DNA from 3 places in the Rhizobium sp. USDA 4016 genome. Region 1 is predicted to be linked to each of the others. Evidence: riboswitches for the same ligand, from Rfam matches in the RefSeq annotation. Region 1 holds a riboswitch; each other region holds the start of a gene.
The links. Region 1 has a riboswitch for thiamine pyrophosphate ahead of thiB (thiamine ABC transporter substrate binding subunit). Riboswitches for the same ligand answer to the same signal wherever they lie in the genome.

Region 1 (3,270 bases):
GCTTCACCGTGCCACTGTCCGGCGAAAGCTGTCCCGTCAGCATCTTCAGAATCGTCGTCTTGCCCGCGCCGTTTGGTCCGACCAGACCGATGCAATCGCCGCGATGGACGCGGATTGAGAACGGCTCAACAATTTGACGGTCATCGAAAGTCTTGGTGATCTTTTCCGCTTCGATCACCAGCTTGCCGGATTCCTGCGCATCGGACACCGCAGCCTGCACGGTCCCCTGCGGCCCCTTGTGGCCACGATGCTGCGAGCGCATGGTCTGCAACTCGCCGAGGCGGCGCATGTTGCGCTTGCGCCGAGCGGTTACGCCATAGCGCAGCCAGTGCTCCTCGCGTTCGATCGCCTTGCCGAGCTTGTGCTGCTCCAGTTCTTCCGCCTCGAGCACCTGATCGCGCCAGGCTTCGAAATGGGCAAAGCCACGGTCGAGCCGCCGCGACATACCCCGGTCGAGCCAGACGGTCGCCGTGGACACCTTTTCGAGGAAACGGCGGTCGTGGGAAATCAGGACCAGCGCGCTGCGGCTTTTCTGAAGTTCGCCTTCCAGCCATTCAATGGTCGGAAGGTCGAGATGGTTCGTCGGCTCATCAAGCAGGAGAATATCCGGTTCAGGCGCCAGCACGCGGGCAAGCGCTGCGCGTCGCGCTTCGCCGCCGGAGAGGTTCTTCGGGTCCTCTTCGCCAGTAAGGCCGAGATGCGAGAGGAGGTAGCTCACGCGATAAGGATCATCGCCCGGCCCAAGACCGGCTTCCGCATAAGCCTGCACCGTCTTGAAACCGGCGAAATCCGGAGCCTGCTCCAAATAGCGCACCGTCGAGGATGGATGGCGGAAAACCTCGCCCGATTGCGCTTCAACGATGCCGGCCGCAATCTTCAGAAGGGTCGATTTGCCCGACCCGTTACGGCCGACCAGACAGATCTTATCGCCCGGCTCGACCTGCAGGGCCGCGCCGGCCAAGAGAGGCGTTCCGCCGAAGCTTAGGAAGATATCGTCGAGTTTCAGGATGGGAGGGGCCAAAAATCAGACTCCGGAAAAATCATAAGGGCGGGCCAGGACAATCGCCCGGCCGCTGCCGAGCGTAAAACGAACCTTGCCTTCCGCGACGTTGGAAATGGTGCGCGAGGAGCCGAAGGGCAAATGAAAATCGATGAGCGGATACCGGGCATTCTCGATGTAAAGACCATGCAGTTCGCTGAAGCCGGACACCGAAAACAGGCTGTTCCTCGGTAAATCGAGCTCAATTTTACCAGCGAGAAGCGGCACGGCCTCCTCCGTTCCGGAAGTCAACAGAATGTCGAAACCCTGTTCGGCAAGGCTGACGGCGTAAAGCAGGAGCTGCAGCGCGTGGTCCGAGCGCTCGCCACTGAGCGCACCGGCAAGGACAAGTCGCCGTGCGCCGCGCGCAATCGCCTCCGACACGGCGATTTCACCATCCGTTGCGGCCTTGGCGGCCGGGTAGGGCTGTTTCGGGACATGCGGAAATGCGTCCTCCAGATCCGGCGGCGTCGAGTCGAAATCCCCGACCCAAAGCTCCGGCACCACGCCAAGCGCTGCTGCATGCCGCATACCGCCGTCGGCGGCGATGAAGCGGCTGCCTGAAACGGCAGAACGCAGGCGCTCGGTCAGGGCGAGTTCGCCGCCGAGCAGGATCGTGAAAGTGGATTGGCTCATGGCATTGCCCATAGCGCAAAGCAGGGGCCAAGGGAAAGGGGCTACGGTCAGCGCGCTTCGCCCTTGTCATAAAGCCTTCATGGCGATACATCTGCCGACGCTCTAACGGGGTGCCTGGATGTCCGCAAGGATACCGGCTGAGAGGCATCGAGCCAACCCGCGGAACCTGATCCGGTTAACACCGGCGGAGGGATTAGACGCGTGACATTCGGCAACGCCCTTTTCCCCTTCAAAAGAAACTCAAGAAGGAGGCGCACCATGTCCGGCCGCACATCGATCATCTCTTCGCTGACCGCAGCATTTTTCGCCGCGACGCTCGGCTTGTCTGCCGCGCACGGCGCGGAAAAGACGCTCACCATATACACTTACGAAAGTTTCACGTCCGAATGGGGACCCGGGCCGAAGGTCAAGGACGCTTTCGAGAAGACATGCGGCTGCACGGTCAATTTCGTCAGCGTCGCCGATGGCGTCGCCCTGCTTTCGCGCTTGAAGCTCGAGGGAGCTTCCACCAAGGCTGACGTCGTCCTCGGTATCGACACGAACCTCGTCACCGAAGCCAAGGAGACCGGCCTGTTCGACGCAAGTGGCGTCGATGTCGGCGCGCTGAAGGTGCCGGGCGGCTTCGTGGACGATGTCTTCGTTCCCTACGACTACGGTCACTTCGCGATCATCTATGATACGCAAACGATCAAGGACCCGCCTCAGAGCATGAAGGATCTGGTCGAAGGTGATCCTTCGCAGAAGATCGTCATCGAAGATCCGCGAACCTCGACGCCGGGCCTCGGCCTGCTGCTCTGGGTCAAATCCATTTACGGCGACAAGGCGCCGGAAGCCTGGGGCAAACTCAAGAACCGCATCCTGACGGTCACGCCCGGCTGGTCCGAGGCCTATGGCCTGTTCACCAAGGGCGAGGCGCCGATGGTGCTGTCTTATACCACATCCCCTGCCTATCACATGGTGACTGAGAATACCGATCGCTACCAGGCCGCAGCCTTCTCGGAAGGCCACTATATCCAGATCGAAGTCGCGGGCCTTTTGAAGAATGCGCAGGACAAGGATCTTGCCCGCGACTTCCTGAAATTCATGATAACGCCCGGCTTCCAGGATACCATCCCGACGAACAACTGGATGATGCCCGTTTCCGCAACCTCCAAGCCGCTGCCGGATGCCTTTAGCAAGCTCGTCAATCCGGCCAAGACCTTCCTGATGAGCTCCGACGAGGTCGCCAGAAGCCGCAAGGCCTGGATCGACGAGTGGCTTGCGGCGATGAGCATGAACTGATGCTGCAGACCGCAGCCGAACGGCAGCGTGCATTGACCGGCGGGGCGATCAGCCTCGCCGCCGTCACGTTGTTTGTCGGACTTGCAGCGTTCTCGTTGCTTTTTGCCGGAGGCGGCGCTGCCATCGTCGGCATTCTTTTCGATCCTTATATTCTGCGTGTGCTGCGCTTCACGCTGCTGCAGGCGCTGCTTTCGACCGCACTTTCCATCGTCTTCGCGATTTCGGTCGCACGCGCGCTCGCTCGCCAGCCGCATTTTCTAGGGCGCATCTGGATCATCCGCCTGATGGCGGTTCCTATGGGGCTGCCGGTTCTG
Region 2 (3,270 bases), on a different contig from region 1:
ACCTTCCTTGCCGAACGCGAGCTCGGTGCGCTGAACATCGGGGCAGCAGGCCGCGTCCTGATCGACGGCAAGGCGTACGATATCGCGAAATACGATTGCCTATATATCGGCAAGGGCGCGGTGGACATCCGCTTCGAAAGTGCTGATGCCGGTAATCCCGCCAAGTTCTACCTCGTTTCGACGCCGGCACATCAACCGCATCCCACGGTGCTCTTGACGCGCGAACAGGCTCGGCATCTAACGTTTGGCGAAGCGGCAACTGCCAACAAGCGATCAATCTTCCAGTTCATCCATCCCGAGGTCTGCCAGTCCTGCCAGCTCACCATGGGACTGACGATGCTGGAGCCGGGCAGCATCTGGAACACCATGCCGAGCCACATCCATGACCGGCGCATGGAAGCCTACCTATACTTCGATCTCGATACCGATCAGCGCGTCTTCCATTTCATGGGCGAACCGCAGGAGACCCGGCACATGCTGGTCGCAAACGAGCAGGCGATCATCTCGCCTCCGTGGTCGATCCATTCGGGTGCTGGCACCAAGAATTACAGCTTCATCTGGGCGATGGCCGGTGACAACAAGAGCTTCACCGACATGGATCAGATCGCGATCGCAGATTTAAGGTAAGTCCAATGGCAAATCCATTTGATCTTTCCGGCAGCGTGGCCATTGTCACGGGCGCCAATACTGGCATAGGGCAGGGCATTGCGATGGCGCTTGCGGAAGCAGGTGCCTCGATTGCCGCCGTCGGCCGCTCGTCTATGGATGAAACCGAGGCGATGGTCACGGAGGCTGGGGCACGCTTCCATGCCATCAAGGCCGATCTTGGCACGATCGCGCCGGTAAAGCGTATCGTCGCCGAAACGCTCTCGGCCTTCGGTGCACTCGACATCCTCGTCAACAATGCCGGTATCATTCGCCGCGCCGATGCGATCGACTTCACCGAGGAAGACTGGGACGCCGTCATCGACACCAATCTCAAAACGGCCTTCTTCCTATCTCAGGCCGCTGGCCGCCACATGATCGAAAAGGGCAGGGGCAAGATTATCAACATCGCCTCGCTGCTGTCCTTCCAAGGCGGCATCCGGATTCCGTCCTACACGGCCTCGAAGAGCGGCCTTGCCGGCGTCACGAGGCTGCTTGCCTGCGAATGGGCAGGCAAAGGCGTCAACGTCAACGCCATCGCGCCCGGCTACTTTGTCACCAACAACACGACGGCGCTCCGCGAAGATCCGGACCGCAGTACCGCCATTCTGGCACGCATCCCGGCAGGGCGGTGGGGAGTGCCCGCCGAACTCGGCGGTGCGGCGGTGTTTCTCGCCTCATCGGCGTCCGACTACGTCCACGGCACCGTCTTGCCGGTCGACGGCGGGTGGCTGGCTCGCTGACTGCAAAGGAGGGTGAACTGAGCCGCTCGTCTTGACACCGGCGACACCCGACCTTAACCTTTGAACATTCACCAGGGGGGTCCCGGCAAGGGGCTGAGATACTGCTGTCGCGCGCAGTGACCCGTTGAACCTGATCCAGTTCATACTGGCGTAGGGACGGTGCGAGCGCTCGAAAGGCTTGGAATTCACGCGTGGAATCCATGCCGGCGTCTTTCCATCATTCCGGCTGAGGACTGGGTCTCCAATCACAACTTGGAGCCTCAAACCATGAATATTGCCGCAAAGACCATTACCCCGACCGTTACCACCGGCCCTTTGCCGGCATCCCGCAAAGTTTACGTTGCGGGAGATATCCATCCCGGAATTCGCGTGCCTATGCGCGAGATCAGCGTTCATCCGACCGCAGGCGAGCCGCCAGTCGCGGTCTATGATTCGTCTGGCCCCTATACGGTCGAGGGGGCCGATATTCGCATCGAAGAGGGCTTGCCTCAGCTTCGGCGCGACTGGGTGCTGGCCCGCGGCGACGTCGAGGCCTATCAGGGTCGCCACGTGCGCCCGGAAGACAATGGTTTTGCCAGCGGTGAGCGGCTGACGCCCGAATTTCCCGGCCAGCGCCAGCCGCTGCGGGCCAAGAACGGCAGGGCCGTCACCCAGCTTGCCTATGCGCGTGCCGGCATCATCACGCCGGAAATGGAATTCATCGCCATCCGCGAAAATCTCGGCCGAAAGGCACAAGGCGAGGCCATGGTTCGCGACGGCGAAAGCTTCGGTGCCCATATCCCCGACTATGTCACACCTGAATTCGTCCGGCAGGAAGTGGCCTCAGGCCGCGCGATCATCCCCGCCAACATCAATCATCCCGAGGCCGAACCGATGATCATCGGCCGCAACTTCCTGGTGAAGATCAACGCCAATATCGGCAATTCCGCCGTCACCTCGTCGATGGCCGAAGAGGTCGAAAAGATGGTTTGGGCGGCGCGCTGGGGTGCCGATACGGTCATGGACCTTTCGACCGGCCGCAACATCCACAATATCCGCGAATGGATCATCCGCAATTCGCCATTGCCGATCGGCACCGTGCCGCTCTACCAGGCGCTGGAAAAGGTCGAAGGCATTGCCGAGAACCTGACATGGGAGGTTTATCGTGACACGCTGATCGAACAGGCGGAACAGGGTGTCGACTATTTCACCATTCATGCCGGCGTGCGGCTCCACTATATCCCGCTGACCGTCAACCGGGTGACCGGAATCGTCTCGCGCGGCGGCTCGATCATGGCGAAGTGGTGTCTGCATCACCACCGTGAGAGCTTTCTTTACGAGCATTTCGAGGAGATCTGCGATATCTGCCGCGCCTATGACGTCTCCTTCTCGCTCGGCGACGGCCTGCGGCCGGGCTCGATTGCCGATGCCAATGACGCAGCGCAGTTCGCCGAGCTCGAAACCCTTGGCGAACTGACGAAGATTGCCTGGGCGAAGGACTGCCAGGTGATGATCGAAGGGCCAGGCCATGTTCCGATGCACAAGATCAAGGAAAACATGGACAAGCAGCTTGCCGTCTGCGGCGAGGCGCCCTTCTACACGCTCGGCCCTCTGACGACGGATATCGCACCCGGCTACGACCACATTACCTCAGGCATAGGGGCTGCGATGATCGGTTGGTTCGGGACGGCCATGCTTTGCTATGTCACGCCAAAGGAGCATCTTGGGTTGCCCGATCGGAATGATGTCAAGATCGGGGTCATCACCTACAAAATCGCAGCGCATGCCGCCGACCTCGCCAAGGGACATCCGGCCGCGCGTCTTCGCGACGATGCACTGTCACGCGCCCGCTTCGAGTTCCGCTGGGAGGATCAGTTCAATCTCTCCCTGGACCCGGAAACAG
Region 3 (3,270 bases), on a different contig from region 1:
AAAATGCATATAACTCCAAAGATTGCGAAATTGTCGCGACCGCAGGTTGCCCATGCCCCCTTACACGTTCATCGATTTTATCGGCCGATGTAACGTCATTTAAGCTCATCGCCAACGCCTCCGTCGGTTTAAGGTATTCTAAAACGCAAAAAAGTGAAGTAACTTCCGAGCTTGGAGAGCCTGTCCTTCAAACATCTTCGATCGGAGACCGTACGATGCCGCTGCGAAGTCTGGCGAGATACCGCCCCTGCGGCGAGTTGCACTCCATGTCCTTCGCACTGGGGAACGCGTGATATTGTCGTGCGCCATCATTGGTGGCGCGATGCGCCCATAAGATTGAACCTTTATAAACATCGGGGATATTGGTTCAAAGGGAAGCACCGCGAGACGCATATCATGAAGACGCTTGCCGAGCTTGCAAAGCCCGGAGATACCGTTCGAGCTCGGCCGCCATATCGGCTATCTTTCGGTTCATTTAGCAAAGATCGTTGGCGATGACGGTACTGTTATCGTTTTCGAACCCGGGCCCAACAATTTGCCGTATCTTCAAACCAATACAGAGCGCTTTGCGAACATTAAAATCGTTGAAGCCCGCGTGTGGAGATCTCGATGGCCCCGTGGAATTTTGGATAGAAGGCATGTCGGGACAGAACAATTCATTGGACAAAAACTATAAAAATTTTGAACAAAACCGAGAAAATGCGTTCAGCGATGCGCTGATGGAATCCGTCACGGTCGAGATGATGCAGCTTGACACGTTCTTGGGAGACGGGCCTTCGTCCGGCACTGCTGAAGATAGATGTGGAGAGTGCCGAACACCATGTGCTTCTCGGTAGTTCGCACTGTCTAGCGAATATAAGACCACTTATAGTGGTGGAAGTTACCGAGAATTTTGACGATGTAGCCAGAATATATAACGAAAACGATTACGCAATACATGATCGCAGTCGCCACGAGTGGGTGTGCATTCCGGCCGAACGCGCCGGAGCGTCCCAACAAATATCGGAGCATTGAGCGTCGGGGCTCGTTCTTGTCATCGCCGTCATCGAAGCTTGCAACTCCGCCGCTTGCCGAAAAAGGAGCCGCCATAGTTCGACAAAGGAGCGGCATGAAAACGTCTTTATTCCCGCCTTTCTCCCATCAGGCTCTCGAAGGGCAGATGTTGGTAGCGGGATCTGACTTCAGGCAATCAGCCATGCTTTTTTTAGGGGTGACAGACAGAAATTTGTCTGCAATGAAGACCACGATGAGAGACAGGGGCGTCCGTTGCAAGACGGGCTGAGAAGTACCCTTCGAACCTGAACCGGATAATGCTGGCGGAGGGAGTCGCTCGGAGCCTTGCTTATTCAGTCCGGCTCCCCGCGCATTTGCCCCGCCCAGAAAGGGGCAAATGCCGATACGAACTTCACCCGGACAACTCTTCGCTGCCATGCGCGCGACGCCGCCGCTCGTGCATTGCATCACCAACTACGTCGCGATGAATATCAGGCCCGGTTCCCTTTCATGGCGCCTCCTTGACGCGCTTGCGCAGCTCGATGGAACCGCACTCGATGCTGCGGCAAGAGTAACATCGAGATGAAGCGTTTCGATCTTTCCCTTTATCTTGTCCTCGACCCGGATCTGTGCGCCGGTATCGGCATGGTCAAGACGGCGCTCGCCGCGGTTTCCGGCGGAGCAACGATCATACAGCTGCGCGACAAACATGCCGGTACGGCAAGCATGATTGAGACTGGCCGGGCGTTGAAGACCGCGCTTGCCGAAACCGGCGCCCTTTTGATCGTCAACGACGACGTTAAGGCCGCGATCGCGATCGGCGCGGATGGTCTGCATGTCGGGCAAAATGACATTGCCGCCCGCGACGCGCGCAAACAGATCGGATCATCGATGATCCTTGGACTTTCGGTGGCAACCGAGGAACTGGCCGCGGCCGTCGACCCGGCAATCGTCGACTATGCCGGTATCGGTCCTGTCTTTGCCACATCGACAAAACCGGATCACAAGCCTCCGATCGGCATCGATGGCGTGGCAAGGCGCGCGAGGGCCTGCCGCGTACCAGGGGTCGCGATCGGCGGCCCCAAGGCGACCCATGCAGAATATGTGCTTGCGGCAGGGGCAAAGGGGCTCGCGGTCGTATCTGCTATCTGTGGCACGCCGGATCCGCGGCAGGCTGCCGCGAGCATTACTGACGCAATCCGAAAGGCACGCGCATGATATGCAACGTTCTTTCCATTGCCGGCTCCGACCCTTCGGGCGGCGCGGGCGTCCAGGCCGATTTGAAAACATGTTCGGCGCGCGGCACCTATGGCATGGCCGTTTTGACGGCCTTGACGGCTCAGAATACCCAGGGCGTTTCCAGCGTGCATGCAGTTCCCGCTGACTTCGTCGCCGAGCAGATCGCCATGGTCCTCGCCGATATCCGCGTCGATGCGGTGAAGATCGGCATGATCGCCAATGCACCGATTGCCGAAGCTGTCGCCAATGCCCTTTTGCCGCACCGCGGCATACCGATCGTGCTCGATCCGGTGATGATTGCCAAAGGAGGTGCTGCCCTCCTTGATGTTGATGCCATCGACTTTCTCAAGACCCGGCTTTTGCCGCTCGCAACGCTTCTTACCCCCAATCTGCCAGAAGCCGCCGCTCTGCTCGGAGAGCCGGTCGCAGGGACCCGAGATGCAATGGAGCGGCAAGCGGAAAAGCTGCGTGCGCTTGGTCCCTCTGCCGTTCTCGTAAAGGGCGGCCATCTTGGCGGGATGCAAAGCCCTGACGTCCTGGTAAGCGAAAGCGGGATTACCTGGTTTGAAGCGCCACGCGTTCCGACGAAGAACACGCACGGCACCGGCTGCACACTTTCGAGCGCGCTTGCAGCAGAACTCGCAAAGGGCGGATCGCTCGAGGCCGCGGTCGCTACAGCCAAAGATTACCTGGCTGCCGCCGTTGCCAAAGCCGGCACGCTCAGCGTCGGTTCGGGCCACGGTCCGGTTCAGCATTTTCATCAGCTCTGGGCATGATGCACAGGGCTGCTTAGGTCTTCACGGCGCCAGCGGTCAGACCGGCGATGATATGCTTTTGGGCGACGAAGAACACGATCACCGTCGGCAGGATGGTAAGCGTGATGAAGGCGAGCACCAGCTGCCATTCGGTGCCATACTCGCCACGATAGACCATGATGCCGAGCGGCCACGGATATTTCGATTCCGAATTCAGCATGATCAGCGGCAGGATATAACTGTTCCAGCTGCCAACGAAGGAGATGATGCTGACGGTTGCAAC

Region 2: another riboswitch for thiamine pyrophosphate. It lies ahead of thiC (phosphomethylpyrimidine synthase ThiC); the one in region 1 lies ahead of thiB (thiamine ABC transporter substrate binding subunit).
Region 3: another riboswitch for thiamine pyrophosphate. It lies ahead of ACZ9DP_RS08490 (hydroxyethylthiazole kinase); the one in region 1 lies ahead of thiB (thiamine ABC transporter substrate binding subunit).

Annotation. Positions count from the first base shown of each region.
Region 1 is NZ_JBWCCY010000004.1:4,195,611-4,198,880, reverse strand. Features, by position in the region: gene ACZ9DP_RS36500 (ABC-F family ATP-binding cassette domain-containing protein) at 1-1,021, opposite strand, end outside; gene ACZ9DP_RS36495 (thiamine diphosphokinase) at 1,025-1,675, opposite strand; TPP riboswitch at 1,772-1,885, shown strand; gene thiB (thiamine ABC transporter substrate binding subunit) at 1,934-2,956, shown strand; gene thiP (thiamine/thiamine pyrophosphate ABC transporter permease ThiP) at 2,956-3,270, shown strand, end outside.
Region 2 is NZ_JBWCCY010000002.1:1,294,912-1,298,181, forward strand. Features, by position in the region: gene kduI (5-dehydro-4-deoxy-D-glucuronate isomerase) at 1-627, shown strand, start outside; gene kduD (2-dehydro-3-deoxy-D-gluconate 5-dehydrogenase KduD) at 633-1,388, shown strand; TPP riboswitch at 1,452-1,563, shown strand; gene thiC (phosphomethylpyrimidine synthase ThiC) at 1,656-3,270, shown strand, end outside.
Region 3 is NZ_JBWCCY010000002.1:1,547,990-1,551,259, forward strand. Features, by position in the region: gene ACZ9DP_RS08480 (O-antigen ligase family protein) at 1-109, opposite strand, end outside; gene ACZ9DP_RS08485 (FkbM family methyltransferase) at 751-1,014, shown strand; TPP riboswitch at 1,246-1,342, shown strand; partial or broken gene ACZ9DP_RS08490 (hydroxyethylthiazole kinase) at 1,391-1,486, shown strand; gene thiE (thiamine phosphate synthase) at 1,576-2,211, shown strand; gene thiD (bifunctional hydroxymethylpyrimidine kinase/phosphomethylpyrimidine kinase) at 2,208-3,008, shown strand; gene ACZ9DP_RS08505 (carbohydrate ABC transporter permease) at 3,022-3,270, opposite strand, start outside.